DNA from 2 places in the Variovorax sp. DAIF25 genome. Region 1 is predicted to be linked to the other one. Evidence: riboswitches for the same ligand, from Rfam matches in the RefSeq annotation. Region 1 holds a riboswitch; the other holds the start of a gene.
What was found. A riboswitch is a leader RNA that binds a small molecule or an ion and turns the genes downstream of it on or off. The one in region 1 is predicted to bind glycine.

Region 1 (7,686 bases):
GCTCGAGCAGCCCTACCCCGGTCGCGCGGGAGAAACCGACCGCCACCCGCTGGCAGGCCAGCGGCTGCCCGACTTCGACCTCGTCACGCGCGAAGGCCGCTCGGTGCGCGTCGCCGAGCTGCTGCGCGAGCGGCGCTTTTTGCTGCTCGATCTCGAGGGCAATTCGCGGCAGTTCGAATCGCTGGACCTGAAGGGCCTGCCCGTGACCCTGCTGCCGGCCCGCGTGGCGCATGTGCCGCCCGCCATGCGCGGCGTGCAGGCGATGCTGGTGCGGCCCGATGCCTATGTGGCCTGGGCCAGCGCGGACGTGGCGCGCGCCACCGAGGTCGAGACCGAACTCTCGCGCTGGATGAAGAGGTGATGCGATGAAGAACGACCACAGGCCACTGCTGATCGCGGGCGGCTGGGTGCTGAGCATGGACCCGGACATCGGCGAGCTGCGCCGCGGCGACGTGCTGATCGAGGGCGAGCGCATCGTCGCGATCGCGCCGAGCATCGATGCTCCCCAGGCCGAGCGGATCGAGGCCGACCGCATGATCGTGCTGCCCGGCTTCGTCGACACCCATCGCCACACCTGGCAGAGCTGCGTGCGGCATCGCTATGCCGACATCGATTCGCAGGTCTACTTCGCCGAGATGCTGGGCGCCAAGGGCGCGGCCTACCGGCCCGAGGACGTCTACACCGGCACCTTGCTGGGGGCGGTCGCGGCACTCGACAGCGGCATCACCACGATGCTCGACTGGTCGCACGTGCAGAACAGCCCCGAGCATTCCGACGCGGCGATCGCGGCGCTGCGCGACGCCGGCATCCGCGGCGTGTTCGCGCACGGCTGGCCGCTGGTCGACGGCGCCTCGTGGATGTTCGGCAGCGAGCGCGGCCATCCGCAGGACATCCGGCGGCTGCGCGAGCGCTACTTCTCGAGCGACGACCAGCTGCTCACGCTCGCGATGGCCGCGCGCGGCCCCGAGATGGCGCAGCGCGAGACCTGGCTCGGCGACCTTCGGCTGGCGCGCGAACTCGGCATCCGCTCGAGCATCCACATGGGCGCCTACGCACGCAATGCCGCCGTGCGCGGCATCGCGCAGATGCACGAGGCCGGCGTGCTCGGCGACGACCTGACCTTCGTGCACTGCTGCTGCTCGCACCACGACGAGTTCTCGATGATGGCCGACGCCGGCGTCAGCGCCTCGCTCGGCGTGCACTGCGAACTCAATGCGCAGGGCATGGGTGACATCCCGTTCGACCGGCTGCTGGCCGTGGGCATCCGGCCCAGCCTCAGCGGCGACACCGAGACCAAGTGCGCGGGCGACATGTTCACGCAGATGCGCCATGCCCTGGCCTATTACCGCTCGTGGATGGGCGGCGGCCATTCGAAGACGAAGAACGCCCCGGCGACGCTGGGCCTGCGCGATGTGCTCGGTTTCGCCACCCTGGCCGGCGCGCAGGCGAACGGGCTCGCGCACAAGGTGGGCTCGCTCACGCCGGGCAAGCAGGCCGACGTGGTGCTGATCCGCGCCGACGACCTGAACCTGGCGCCGGTCTCCGACGCAGTGGGCGCGGTGGTGCTGGGCGCCCATCCGGGCAATGTCGACAGCGTGTTCGTCGCGGGCCGGCCGGTGAAGCGCGACGGCCGGCTGCTCGATGTGGACCTCGATCGGCTGCGTCGGCGCGCGGCGGATTCGCAGGCCTATGTGCTGGGGCTGGCATGAGCGCCGCGCTCGATCCCCAGCTCGCGACGATCGTCGCGGCCATGCGCGCCCACGGGGCCCCACCACCGTTCTCGGGCACGCCCGCCGAAGCGCGCGAACGCATGCGCCGCGCGGTGATGGCGGCGCGCGAGCGCACGACGCTGCCGGTCGTGGCTTCCACCGAGGACCGCGTCGCCGAACACCGGGGCCTGCGCGTGCCGGTGCGGGTCTACCGGCCCGTCTCGGCCGAGGCCATGCTGCCGACCGTGGTGTTCCTGCACGGCGGCGGTTTCGTGCTCGGCAGCGTCGAGCTGATGGACGACATCGCGCGCAAGCTCTGCCGCGACGTCGAGGCCGTGGTGGTCTCGGTGGACTACAGGCTGGCGCCCGAGCACCCGTTCCCGGCCGCGCACGACGATGCCCTGGCCGCGACCCGCTGGGCGCTGGACCATGCACAAACCCTCGGCGGCGATCCGTCCCGGGTCGCCCTGGCCGGCGAGAGCGCGGGCGCCAACCTGGCGGCCTGCGCCGCGCTGGCGCTGCGCGGCCATGCGCGGCCACTGGCGGCCCAGCTGCTGGTGGTGCCGGGCCTGGACATGGCGCGCGACGTGGCCGCGATCGAGGCCCGCGGCATCGACCACCCGATGCTCGCGCCCGCCGACCTGCGCGAGATCGCCCGGCTCTGCATGGGCGCCTCGGCCCGCCGCGCCGCCGAGGTGCCGCCCTCCCCGCTGCGCGCGGCGGAGCTCGCGGGCCTGCCGCCGACCCTGATCGCCGTCGCCGGCCACGACCCGCTGCGCGAGGAAGGCCTGGCCTACGCGCACCGGCTCGAGGCGGCCGGCATCCCGACCCGGCTGCTGGCCTTCGACGACATGTTCCACCCGTTCTTCGGCTTCTTCGCCCACTCGGCCGCCGCCGGCCGGGCCCATGACGCCATCTGCCGGGCGCTGTCGGACCGGCTGCGCGGCCGCGGCTGAGGCGGCCCGCAATCCACTACACTCGCCGGGGTCAGGAGAGAGCCCCGCACGGGGCCGCCGAAGGCGCAGGGAACCCCCGAACGCTCAGGCAAAAGGACTGACACAGCGCCGGCCTTCGCGGGACGGCGTTTCCTTGCTGGAGAGAGGCCGGTGCCGCAGGCGCCCGGTCCACCGAAGGAGCAAACCCCGATCGTGGGGCGAATCTCTCAGGTAAAGCGGACAGCAGGGGTGGCCCCATGGCGCGAGCCATGGCATTCGATTGCTGCCCCCAGGAGTGCCCCGTGGCTGCTTCCGCCCCCGAATCCGAACTGCTCAAGACCCCGCTGCACGCGCTGCACCTGGAACTCGGCGCCCGCATGGTGCCCTTCGCCGGCTATTCGATGCCGGTCCAGTACCCGGCCGGCCTGATGGCCGAGCACAGGCACACGCGCGAGGCTGCGGGCCTGTTCGACATCTCCCACATGGGCCAGCTGCGCCTGTCCGGCCCCGATGCCGCGGCCGCCTTCGAGACCCTGATGCCGGTCGACGTGATCGACCTGCCCGCGGGCAAGCAGCGCTACGGCCTGCTGCTCGACGACCAGGGCGGCATCCTCGACGACCTGATGTTCTTCAACGAAGGCAACGGCTCGCTGTTCGTGATCGTCAACGGCGCCTGCAAGGTGGCCGACATCGCCCATATCCAGCAGAAGATCGGCCAGCGCTGCCAGGTGCAGCCGCTGCCCGAGCAGGCGCTGCTCGCGCTGCAGGGCCCACAGGCCGCGGCCACGCTGGCGCGGCTCTCGCCCGGTATCGAGCGCTTCGTGTTCATGACCGGCGGCGCGGTGCAGATCGGCGGCATAGCCGCCTTCGTCACGCGCAGCGGCTACACCGGCGAGGACGGCTTCGAGATCTCGGTCGCCGCGAAGGACGCCGACGCGCTGGCGCGGCTGCTGCTGGCCCAGCCCGAGGTCAAGCCCATCGGCCTGGGCGCGCGCAACTCGCTGCGGCTCGAGGCCGGCCTGTGCCTCTACGGCAGCGACATCGACACCAGCACCACGCCGATCGAGGCCTCGCTCAACTGGGCGATCCAGAAGGTGCGCCGCAACGGCGGCGCGCGCGCGGGCGGCTTCCCCGGCGCCGAGAAGATCCTGGCCCAGCTCGTGGCAGCCACCGGCGCCGCCGGCCACCTCGACCACGACACCCTGAAGCGCCGCCGCGTCGGCCTGGTCGCGCTCGAGCGCATCCCGGTGCGCGACGGCACGCCGCTCCAGTCCTTCGAGGGCCAGGACATCGGCCAGGTCACCAGCGGCCTGCTGGGCCCGACGGCCGACCGGCCGGTCGCCATGGGCTACGTGGCCACCGCCTTCGCCGAGCCCGGCACCCGGGTGCAGGCCATCGTGCGCGGCAAGCCGGTGCCGATGGAGGTCTCGACCCTGCCCTTCGTGCCGACGCGCTACTACCGCGGCTGACGACCGGACATCCGGCGGACCGCCGTCGCGGCTAACCTACGCCCCGGCATCGGCCACTTTTTATCCACGAGGAGTTTTTCAACATGAGCATCAAGTACACCAAGGACCATGAATGGGTGCAGGCCGAGGGCGGCAACGCCACGGTCGGCATCACCGTCCATGCGCAAGACGCGCTGGGCGACGTGGTCTTCGTCGACCTGCCCGAGGTCGGCAAGAGCTTCGCCCAGGGCGATGTCGCCGGCGTCGTCGAATCGGTGAAGGCCGCGGCCGACGTGTTCATGCCCGTCTCGGGCGAGATCACCGAAGTCAACGAAGCCCTGCGCGCCGATCCCTCGCTCGCCAACAGCGCGCCGCTGGCCGAAGGCTGGTTCTTCAAGGTCAAGCTGTCCGAACCGGCCCAGCTCGACGCGCTGATGGACGAAACCGCCTACGGCAAGTTCGCCGAGGAATCCTGAGCTCCTGAAACCGGATGGCCGGACGCGAAGGCTCGCGTCCGGAAGTCCGCTCCCCCTTCTCTTCCCCCGCCCGCCATGCCCACCCCCGCCGCCCTGCCCACCCTGCAAGAACTCGAGAACGCCGAGGAATTCATCGCCCGCCACATCGGCATCGATGCCGACGACGAGGCGCGCATGCTGCCCGTGATCGGGTCGGCCACGCGCGCCGAACTCATCGACGGCATCGTGCCCGCGGCGATCCGGCGCAGCAAGCCGATGCGGCTGCCGGCACCGGCCACCGAGGCCGACGCGCTGGCCGAGCTCAAGGCGATCGCGGCGAAGAACAAGGTGTTCCGCAACTTCATCGGCCAGGGCTACTACGGCACCCACACGCCGGGCGTGATCCTGCGCAACATCCTCGAGAACCCGGCCTGGTACACGGCCTACACGCCCTACCAGGCCGAGATCTCGCAGGGCCGCATGGAGGCGCTGGTCAACTTCCAGACCATGGTCTGCGACCTCACGGGCATGGCGATCGCCAATGCCTCGATGCTCGACGAGGCCACCGCGGCCGCCGAGGCGATGACGCTGGCCAAGCGCAGCGTGAAGAGCAAAAGCAACGTGTTCCTGGTCTCGGGCGACTGCCATCCGCAGACCATCGAGGTGGTGAAGACCCGCGCCGCGCCGCTGGGCATCGAGGTCAAGGTCAGCACCGCCTCGGAAACCCTGCCGCACCTGATGGCCAGCGGCGAGTTCTTCGGCGTGCTGGCGCAGTACCCGGCCACCACCGGCCACGTGCACGACCTGCGCCCGCTCGCGGGCCATGCGCACCAGTACGGCGCGGCCTTCTGCGTGGCGGCCGACCTGCTGGCGCTGACCCTGCTCGCGCCGCCCGGCGAATGGGATGCCGACATCGTCTGCGGCACCACCCAGCGCTTCGGCATGCCGCTGTGCAACGGCGGCCCGCACGCGGCCTACCTGGCCTGCCGCGACGATTTCAAGCGCTCGCTGCCGGGCCGCCTGGTCGGCGTGAGCGTCGACACCCATGGCCGCCCCGCCTACCGCCTCGCGCTGCAGACGCGCGAGCAGCACATCCGGCGCGAGAAGGCGACCTCGAACATCTGTACCGCGCAGGTGCTGCCTGCGGTGGTCGCAAGCATGTACGCGGTCTACCACGGCCCCGACGGCCTCACGCGCATCGCGCAGCGCGTGGCCGCGCTCACCGCGATCCTCGCGCGCGGCCTGGCCCAGATGGGCCGCGAGCCGGTCAACGAGACCGCCTTCGATTCGCTGACCATCCGCACCGGCGACGACACCGCCAGGATCCTCGAGCGCGCGCAGGCCGCCAACGTGAACCTGCGCCAGCGGCTGCAGCAGCACCTGGGCATCTCGCTCGACGAGACCAGCACGCGCGCCGACGTCGAGACGCTGTGGGCGCTGTTCGTGCCCGCCGGCACGCCGATGCCGCGCTTCGAGGAGCTGGCCGCCAACACCGCGCCGCGCATCCCGCAGGAACTGCGCCGCGCGAGCGCCTTCCTGTCGCACCCGGTGTTCAACACCCACAAGAGCGAGACCGCGATGCTGCGCTACATCCGCAGCCTGTCGGACAAGGACCTCGCGCTCGACCGCAGCATGATCCCGCTGGGCAGCTGCACCATGAAGCTCAACGCGACCAGCGAGATGATCCCGATCACCTGGCCCGAGTTCGCGAACATCCATCCCTTCGCGCCGGCCGAGCAGTTGCAGGGCTATGCCCAGCTCGACGCCCAGCTGCGTGCCTGGCTCTGCGAAGCCACCGGCTACGCCGGCATCAGCCTGCAGCCCAATGCCGGCTCGCAGGGCGAGTACGCGGGCCTGCTGGCGATCCGCGCCTTCCACGAGGCCAAGGGCGAGGGTCACCGCAACATCTGCCTGATTCCCTCGTCGGCGCACGGCACCAATCCCGCGAGCGCGCAGATGGTGGGCCTGCAGGTGGTGGTGACGGCTTGCGATGCGCAAGGCAACGTCGATCTCGACGACCTGAAGCGCGCCTGCGAGAAGCACGGCAAGAACCTGGCCGCGGTGATGATCACCTACCCGAGCACGCACGGCGTGTTCGAGACCCGCGTGAAGGAGCTGTGCGAGCTGGTGCATGCGCACGGCGGGCGCGTGTATGTCGACGGCGCCAACATGAACGCGCTGGTGGGCGTGGCCGCGCCGGGCGAGTTCGGCGGCGACGTGAGCCACCTGAACCTGCACAAGACCTTCTGCATCCCGCACGGCGGCGGCGGCCCGGGCGTGGGCCCGGTCTGCGTGGTCGAGGACCTCGTGCCCTACCTGCCGGGCCATGCGACCGCGGGCGTGTCGGGCCATGGCGTGGGCGCCGTGTCGGCCGCGCCGCTGGGCAATGCGGCCGTGCTGCCGATCAGCTGGATGTACTGCCGCATGATGGGCGCGAAGGGCCTGCAGGCCGCGACCGAGACCGCGATCCTCAGCGCCAACTACATCAGCGCGCGGCTCAAGGACCACTATCCCACGCTGTACGCGAGCCCCAACGGCCACGTCGCGCACGAGTGCATCCTCGACCTGCGCCCGCTCAAGGACACCAGCGGCGTCACCGCCGAGGACGTCGCCAAGCGCCTGATCGACTACGGCTTCCACGCGCCCACGCTGAGCTTCCCGGTGCCGGGCACGCTGATGGTGGAGCCGACCGAGAGCGAGCCGCTGGCCGAGCTCGACCGCTTCATCGAGGCGATGATCGCCATCCGCGGCGAGATCCGCCGCATCGAGGAAGGCGTCTGGCCGAAGGACGACAACCCGCTCAAGCACGCGCCGCACACGGCCGCGAGCCTGCTCGGCAGCGAATGGGGCCATCCCTATGCGCGCGAACTCGGCGCCTTCCCGCTGGCCGGCCTCAAGGACGCCAAGTACTGGCCGCCGATCGGCCGCGTCGACAACGTCTACGGCGACCGCAACCTGTTCTGCAGCTGCGTGCCCGTGGGCGAGTACCAGGAAACCGAAGCGGCCTGAGCCGCATGGACCCCGGCGAGATCGCCTCGCTCAAGTCGCGCTGGCGCGGCTGCGTCTGGGCCCACACGCTGAGCGACGACGAGGCCGAAGTGCTGCTGCCGCAGCTGCGCTTCGTCGAACTCGCCGCGGG
Region 2 (7,686 bases), 3.7 Mb from region 1:
CCTCGTTCATGCCGACGGCCGTGCGGCGCATGACCAGCACCGCGATGCTGCAGGAGCTGTCGCTGCAGTACGGCGAGCCCGCGGGCGACGCGGCGCTGCGGCGCAGCCTGTCGCAGAAGCTGGTGGGCATCAACGTGCCGGCCGCGCCCGACCAGATCGTGACCACCATCGGCGCCACCCATGCGCTGGACATCGTGAGCCGCACCATGCTGCGCGCCGGCGATCCGGTGATGGTCGAGGAGCCCGGCTGGGCGCTCGAGTTCGCGCGGCTCGAGGCGCTGGGCATGCGCATCCTGCCGGTGCCGCGCCGCGCCGACGGGCCCGACCTCGACGTGATGGCGCAGTACTGCGCGCTGCACAGCCCGAAGCTGTTCGTCAGCGTGAGCGTGCTGCACAACCCGACCGGCTACAGCCTGTCGCCCAACAGCGCGCACCGCGTGCTCAAGCTGGCCAACGAGCACGACTTCCACATCGTCGAGGACGACACCTACAGCCACCTCGCGCCCGAGCACGCCACGCGGCTCAGCGCCCTCGATGGGCTGCAGCGCACCATCTACGTCAGCGGCTTCGCGAAGATCCTCGCGCCCAACTGGCGCATCGGCTTCCTGGCCGCCTCGCCCGCGCTCAAGGAGCGGCTGCTCGAGACCAAGCTGCTGGCCACGCTGACCTCGCCCGCGCTGTTCGAGCGGGCGCTCTCGTGGTGCATCGACCAGGGGCAGCTGCGCCGCCATGCCGAGCGCGTGCGCATCCGCCTCGAGGGCGCCCGGGCGCGCGCCGCCAAGCTGGTGCTGGCGCACGGCTGCACCTTCGCGTCCGAGCCCGCGGGGCTGTTCGGCTGGGTCGACACCGGCGTCGACACCGACATGCTGACCCAGCGCATGCTCGACCAGGGCTACCTGCTGGCGCCGGGCTCGCTGTTCCATGCGCGCCGGCCGCCCACCACGCTGATGCGCATCAACTTCGCGAGCTCGCAGGACGCGAGCTTCTGGAAGGTCTTCGCCAAGACGCGCGACGAGCTCTGATCCGGGGCGGGGCGGGCCCTGCCTTGGAGTAAGCTGGCAGCACAACACCCGCCAGACCGGAGACCTGCCGCATGAACAAAGCCAGCCAACCCTTCGATTTCAGCCAGTTCGTACCCGGCTTCGACTTCCTCAAGAACCTCGCGGCCGGCGCGAGCGGCGCCGGTTCCGTGCCCGGCATCCCGAGCCTGGCGAGCTGGGTGGCGCCCACCATGAGCGTGGAGGAGGTCGACAAGCGCATCCAGGAACTCAAGACGGTGCAGTACTGGCTCGAGCAGAACGGCCATGCGCTCAAGGCCACGATCCAGGCGCTCGAGGTGCAGAAGATGACGCTGTCCACCCTGCGCGGCATGAACGTGCGCATGGAGGACCTCGCGGGCGTGTTCACGCGGCAGGCGAATGCGGCGGCCACGGCGGTCAGCCCGGCGCCGGCGGCCGCGCCGGCCGCGGCGCCCGAACCCGAGGTCGAGTTCGAGGACGAAGAGGAACTCGACGAGGAGGAGGAAGAAGAGGAAGAGGCTCCGCCGCCGCGCCGCAAGGCCAAACCGGCCGCCAAGGCCGCCTCGAAGTCCGCCACGGGCGATGCCGCCGGCGGTGCCGTCGACCCGCTCAAGTGGTGGGGCTCGCTGACCGAGCAGTTCCAGCAGATCGCGAGCACCGCGCTGCAGGACGCGGCCCAGCTCAAGATGCCGGCCGTGACCCAGCCGCTGGCCGACGCCGTCGGCAAGGCCATCGGAACCGCGAGCGCCTCGCGCAAGTCCACCCCCCGCAAGGCCTCGACGGCCGCCAAGCGACCGGCGGCGAAGAAGCCGGCCGCGGCGCCCGCGGCCCGCAAGCGAACGGGCGGCCGACGCTGAGCCGCCTTGTCCTGAACATCGAACGAAGCAGGTTGGCACGATGAAGTTGTTTCCCTCCGGTCACGCCACCCATCCGCAATGGCGCATGGCGGCCGGCCTTGTGCTGGCCCAGCTGCGCGCGCAGATGGCGCTGCCCGACTACGCCTCGGCACCCACCCTCGGGCTGCTCTACATCACCGACCACTATGCGGTCGATGCGCAGGAGATCCTCGACCACCTGAGCGCCGAGCTGCCCGAGGTGACCGACTGGGCGGGCACCGTGGGCATCGGCGTGTCGGCCAACAATGCCGAGTACTTCGACGAACCCGGCCTGAGCCTGATGCTCTGCGCGCTGCCGAGCGACCAGTACCGCGTGTTCTCGGGCGTGGCGCCGCTGGCGAGTTCCGAGATGAGCGGCTTCGAGGCCCACACGGCGCTGGTGCATGCCGACCCCGCCACCCCCGACCTGACCGAGCTCATCGGCGAGATGGCCGGGCGCACCGACACCGGCTACCTGTTCGGCGGCCTCTCCTCGGGCCGCGGCGGCGCGCTGCAATTCGCGGTCGGCGGCAACGGCAACATCCGCGGCCAGGGTGCGGCCGGCGGCGTGTTCTCGGGCGGCCTGTCGGGCGTGGTGTTCGGCGAGGGCGTGCGGCTGGTGTCGCGCGTCACGCAGGGCTGCCAGCCATTGCGCTCGGGCAGCGCGCGCGAGCGCGAGATCACCGAGGCCGACGGCAACCTGGTGCTGCAGCTCGACGGCGAGCCCGCGCTCGACGTGCTGCTGGCCGACCTGCAGGTCTCGCTCGAGCGGCCGCAGGAAGCCATCGAGGCCGTGCGCGCCACCCTGGTGGGCCTGGTCGATGCCGGCAGCGACGGCATCCGCCGCACCGGCGACCTCGGCGCCGACGTGCTGGTGCGCCACATCATCGGCCTCGACCCCACGCGCCGCGGCATCGCGATCGCCGACGTGGCCGAGGCCGGCATGCGCCTGAGCTTCTGCCGCCGCAACGCCCAGGCCGCGCGCGCCGACCTGATGCGCATCTGCGCCGAGATCCGCGAGGAGCTCGAGCCCGAGGAACAGACCCTGGCCACCGCGCGCGCCGTCGCCGCCGGCGAGGCCGAGGCGGCGCCGCATCCCGCGCGGCGCATCGCCGGCGCCGTCTACGTGAGCTGCTCGGGCCGCGGCGGCCCGCACTTCGGCGCGCCCGGCGCCGAGCTGCAGATCGTGCGCCACGCGCTGGGCGACGTGCCGCTGGTCGGCTTCTTCGCCGCGGGCGAGATCGCGCGGCACCACGTGTATGGCTACACGGGGGTGCTGACGGTGTTCACGGCGGACGACTGACGGGTCCGCCTTGCTTCGGAGGCTCAGCCCAGCGCGGGCTGGGCGATGCCCGCCACGCCCCTGGGCATCCCAGCGAACGCGAAATCCACCTCCGGCACCAGCCCGCTCACGATGCGCGCGATCGACTTGCCCGAGCCGCAGGCATGGGTCCAGCCGAGCGTGCCGTGGCCGGTGTTGAGGTAGAGGTTCGCGAGCTTGGTGCGGCCGATCAGCGGCACGTTGCTCGGCGTCGCCGGGCGCAGGCCGGTCCAGAACTGGGCTTGCGTGGTGTCGCCGGCGCCGGGGAACAGTTGCTCGACGCGGCGCACGATAGCTTCGCAGCGCACGCGGTTGAGGTCGCGGTCGTAGCCGTTGAGCTCGGCCGTGCCGGCGATGCGCATGCGGTCGCCCGACTCCGAGGTGTAGCGCGAGAACACCAGCTTGTATTCGTCGTCGGTCAACGAGACCTGGTAGGCCTTGCTCGCGTCCTTGACCGGCAGCGTGACCGAATAGCCTTTGGCCGGATAGATCGGCAGCCGGATGCCCAGCGGTGCCGCCAGCAGCGGGCTCAGCGAACCCATCGCCATCACGAAGGCATCGCCGCGGATGCGCTGGAAGCGGCCCTCGGCATCGGTGACCTCGACGTGGTCGATCGCGCCACCCACCTCGCGCAGCGCGGTGATGGTGTGGCTCATCAGGAACTTCACGCCGGCCTCGGCCGCGAGCCGCGCGAGTTCGCGCGCGAAGCGGTTGGCGTCGCCCGACTCGTCCTCGGCCGTGTAGGTGGCACCGGCCAGCTGCGGCCGGATGTGGGCCAGCGCGGGCTCGAGCTTCACGGCCTCGTCGGCCGAGATCACCTGGCGCTCGCAGCCCAGCGCGCGCATCTGCTCGGCGGGCGCGAGGGCGCCGTCGAACTCCTTTTGCGTCGTGTAGAAGTGCAGGATGCCCTGCGTGCGCTCGTCGTAGCGGATGCCGGTGTCGCGGCGCAGCTGCTGCAGGGTGTCACGGCTGTAGGTGCCCAGGCGCACGATCTGTTCGATGTTGTGGCGCGTGCGCGCGGGCGTGCATTCGCGCAGGAACTGCAGGCCCCAGAGCCACTGGCGCATGTCGGCGCGGATGCGGAACAGCAGCGGGGCGTCTTCCTTGCCCAGCCACTGCAGCACCTTGAGCGGCGCGCTGGGATTGGCCCAGGGCTCGGCATGGCTCACCGAGATCTGGCCACCGTTGGCGAAGCTGGTTTCGGCGGCCGGGGTGGCCTGCCGGTCGATCACGGTCACTTCGTGGCCGAGTTGCTGGAGGTAGTAGGCCGAGGTCACGCCGAGCAGGCCGGCGCCCAATACGATCACGCGCATTTCAAGTACCTTTCGAGGTCGAAGCGCTTGAACGGCGTGAAGGTCGTGCTACTGAATAGATAGCGCGCAACCGGACGGCCGTCCAATTGCCGCTCCCCCTGTCCTCGGTACCTGAGAGTTTCATCCGCTGCACCTCGCAGCGGACTTGCTCCTTCGGCGCAGCACGGCCGCGATGGGCGATGTGCTGGCTCTCCAGACGGCGTTTCAGTGGTTGCAGTACAGGCCCCGCGCGAGCGTGGAGCCGACCTGAGCGTTTATGGGAGTTTGCGCCTTCGGTGGGGCTGCCTGCGCGATGCATGCGGCCCGCTCTCCTGCAATGGGTGGCGATTGTAGGCGGGCCGCGGGCACCGGCCAACCCCGGGATTCGGCCTTGCAGGCAGATGGGATAATCCGCGAAAGCCGCGCCAGCGCGGCTTTCGACCAAGCGGCACTCCAATTCACAGCACAGAGGACTCCATGATCCTGGTTACCGGCGGCGCCGGCTTCATCGGCGCCAATTTCGTCCTCGACTGGATCGCGCAAGGCGACGAACCGGTCGTGAACCTCGACAAGCTCACCTACGCCGGCAATCTCGAGACCCTGGCTTCGCTCAAGGGCGATCCGCGCCACATCTTCGTTCAGGGCGACATTGGCGACAGCGCGCTGCTCGACCGCCTGCTGGCCGAGCACAAGCCGCGCGCGGTGGTCAATTTCGCGGCCGAGTCGCACGTGGACCGCTCGATCCACGGCCCCGAGGATTTCGTGCAGACCAACGTGCTCGGCACCTTCCGACTGCTCGAGTCGGTGCGTGGTTACTGGAACGCGCTGCCGGCCGACCAGAAGGCGGCCTTCCGCTTCCTGCACGTGTCGACCGACGAGGTCTACGGCTCGCTCTCGAAGACCGACCCGGCCTTCACCGAGGAGAACAAGTACGAGCCCAACAGCCCGTACTCGGCCAGCAAGGCCGCGAGCGACCACCTCGTGCGCGCCTGGCACCACACCTACGGCCTGCCGGTGCTCACCACCAACTGCTCGAACAACTACGGCCCCTTCCATTTCCCCGAGAAGCTGATCCCGCTGATGATCGTCAACGCGCTGGCCGGCAAGCCGCTGCCCGTGTATGGCGACGGCATGCAGGTGCGCGACTGGCTCTACGTCAAGGACCACTGCAGCGCGATCCGTCGCGTGCTCGAAGCGGGCCGGCTCGGCGAGACCTACAACGTGGGCGGCTGGAACGAGAAGCCGAACATCGAGATCGTGAAGACCGTGTGCGCGCTGCTCGACGAGTTGCGTCCGCGTGTCGACGGCAAGGGCTACGCCGAACAGATCAGCTACGTCACCGACCGCCCCGGCCATGACCGCCGCTACGCCATCGACGCGCGCAAGCTCGAGCGCGAGCTCGGCTGGAAGCCGGCCGAGACCTTCGACACCGGCATCCGCAAGACGGTCGAGTGGTACCTCGCCAACGGCGACTGGGTGCGCAACGTGCAAAGCGGCGCCTACCGCGCCTGGGTCGAGAAGCAGTACGACGCGAAGGCTTCCGCATGAAGCTGCTGCTGCTGGGCAAGGGCGGACAGGTCGGCTGGGAACTGCAGCGCAGCCTCGCACCGCTGGGCGAGCTGGTCGCGCTCGATTTCGACAGCACCGACTTCCACGCCGACTTCAGCCGTCCCGAGCAACTGGCCGACACCGTGCGGCAGGTGCGCCCCGACGTGATCGTCAATGCCGCCGCCCACACCGCCGTCGACAAGGCCGAGAGCGAGCCCGAGTTCGCGCGCAAGCTCAACGCCACCTCGCCCGGCGTGGTGGCGCAGGCCGCGCAGGAGATCGGCGCGCTGATGGTCCACTACTCGACCGACTATGTCTTCGACGGCAGCGGCACCGCGCCCTGGAAGGAAGCCGATGCGACCGGACCGCTGAGCGTCTACGGCCGCACCAAGCTCGAGGGCGAGCAACTGGTGGCGCGGCACTGCGCGAAGCACCTGATCTTTCGCACCAGCTGGGTCTATGCGGCGCGCGGCGGCAACTTCGCCAAGACCATGCTGCGGCTGGCCAGGGAGCGCGACAAGCTGACCGTCATCGACGACCAGTTCGGCGCACCCACCGGCGCGGAGCTGCTGGCCGACATCACGGCGCATGCGATTCGCGCGACGCTGCAGGATCCGTCGAAGGCCGGCCTTTATCACGCGATCGCGGGCGGCGAGACCACCTGGTACGGTTACGCGCGCTACGTGCTCGAACTCGCGCAGCAGGCCGGCGTCGAGCTCAAGGCCGGGCCGCAGCAGGTCGAGGCCGTGCCGACCAGCGCCTTTCCCACGCCGGCCACCCGGCCGCACAACTCGCGCCTCGACACCTCGAAGCTGCAGGCCGCCTTCGGGCTGGTGCTGCCGCCGTGGCAGAACGGCGTCGCGCGCATGCTGCGCGAGATCCTCTGAGTCCGGCATCCGTGCCGAACACGACATCCGAAGAGAAGAGACACCAACGATGACCATCCAGACGACGCAGCGCAAAGGCATCATCCTGGCCGGCGGCTCGGGCACGCGGCTGCATCCGGCCACGCTCGCGATCAGCAAGCAGCTGCTGCCGGTGTACGACAAGCCCATGATCTATTACCCGCTGAGCACGCTGATGCTCGGCGGCATGCGCGACATCCTCGTCATCAGCACGCCGCAGGACACGCCGCGTTTCCAGCAGCTGCTGGGCGACGGCAGCCAGTGGGGCCTGAACCTGCAGTACGCCGTGCAGCCCAGTCCCGACGGGCTGGCGCAGGCCTTCATCATCGGCGACAAGTTCGTCGGCAATTCGCCGAGCGCGCTGGTGCTGGGCGACAACATCTACTACGGCCACGACTTCGTGCACCTGCTGTCCGACGCCGATGCGCAGGACAAGGGCGCGACCGTCTTCGCCTATCACGTGCACGACCCCGAGCGCTACGGCGTGGTGGCTTTCGATGCGCAGGGCAAGGCCAGCAGCATCGAGGAGAAGCCGCTCGAGCCCAAGAGCAGCTATGCCGTGACGGGGCTCTACTTCTACGACAACCAGGTCGTCGACATCGCCAAGGCCGTCAAGCCCAGCGCGCGCGGCGAACTCGAGATCACCGCGGTCAACCAGGCCTACCTCGACCTCGGCCAGCTCAACGTGCAGATCATGCAGCGCGGCTATGCGTGGCTCGACACCGG

Region 2: it holds a riboswitch for glycine, as region 1 does, so the genes downstream of both, R0232_RS04675 (D-amino acid dehydrogenase) here and gcvT (glycine cleavage system aminomethyltransferase GcvT) in region 1, are expected to answer to the same signal.

The regions. Positions count from the first base shown of each region.
Region 1 is NZ_CP136636.1:4,700,149-4,707,834, forward strand. It holds gene R0232_RS21755 (FAD-dependent oxidoreductase) at 1-361, shown strand, start outside; gene R0232_RS21760 (amidohydrolase family protein) at 366-1,709, shown strand; gene R0232_RS21765 (alpha/beta hydrolase) at 1,706-2,665, shown strand; glycine riboswitch at 2,688-2,771, shown strand; glycine riboswitch at 2,792-2,898, shown strand; gene gcvT (glycine cleavage system aminomethyltransferase GcvT) at 2,914-4,113, shown strand; gene gcvH (glycine cleavage system protein GcvH) at 4,197-4,568, shown strand; gene gcvP (aminomethyl-transferring glycine dehydrogenase) at 4,644-7,556, shown strand; gene R0232_RS21785 (Crp/Fnr family transcriptional regulator) at 7,562-7,686, shown strand, end outside.
Region 2 is NZ_CP136636.1:1,029,469-1,037,154, forward strand. It holds gene R0232_RS04660 (PLP-dependent aminotransferase family protein) at 1-1,022, shown strand, start outside; gene R0232_RS04665 (PhaM family polyhydroxyalkanoate granule multifunctional regulatory protein) at 1,094-1,876, shown strand; gene R0232_RS04670 (FIST signal transduction protein) at 1,917-3,197, shown strand; gene R0232_RS04675 (D-amino acid dehydrogenase) at 3,221-4,528, opposite strand; glycine riboswitch at 4,617-4,734, opposite strand; gene rfbB (dTDP-glucose 4,6-dehydratase) at 4,985-6,055, shown strand; gene rfbD (dTDP-4-dehydrorhamnose reductase) at 6,052-6,942, shown strand; gene rfbA (glucose-1-phosphate thymidylyltransferase RfbA) at 6,992-7,686, shown strand, end outside.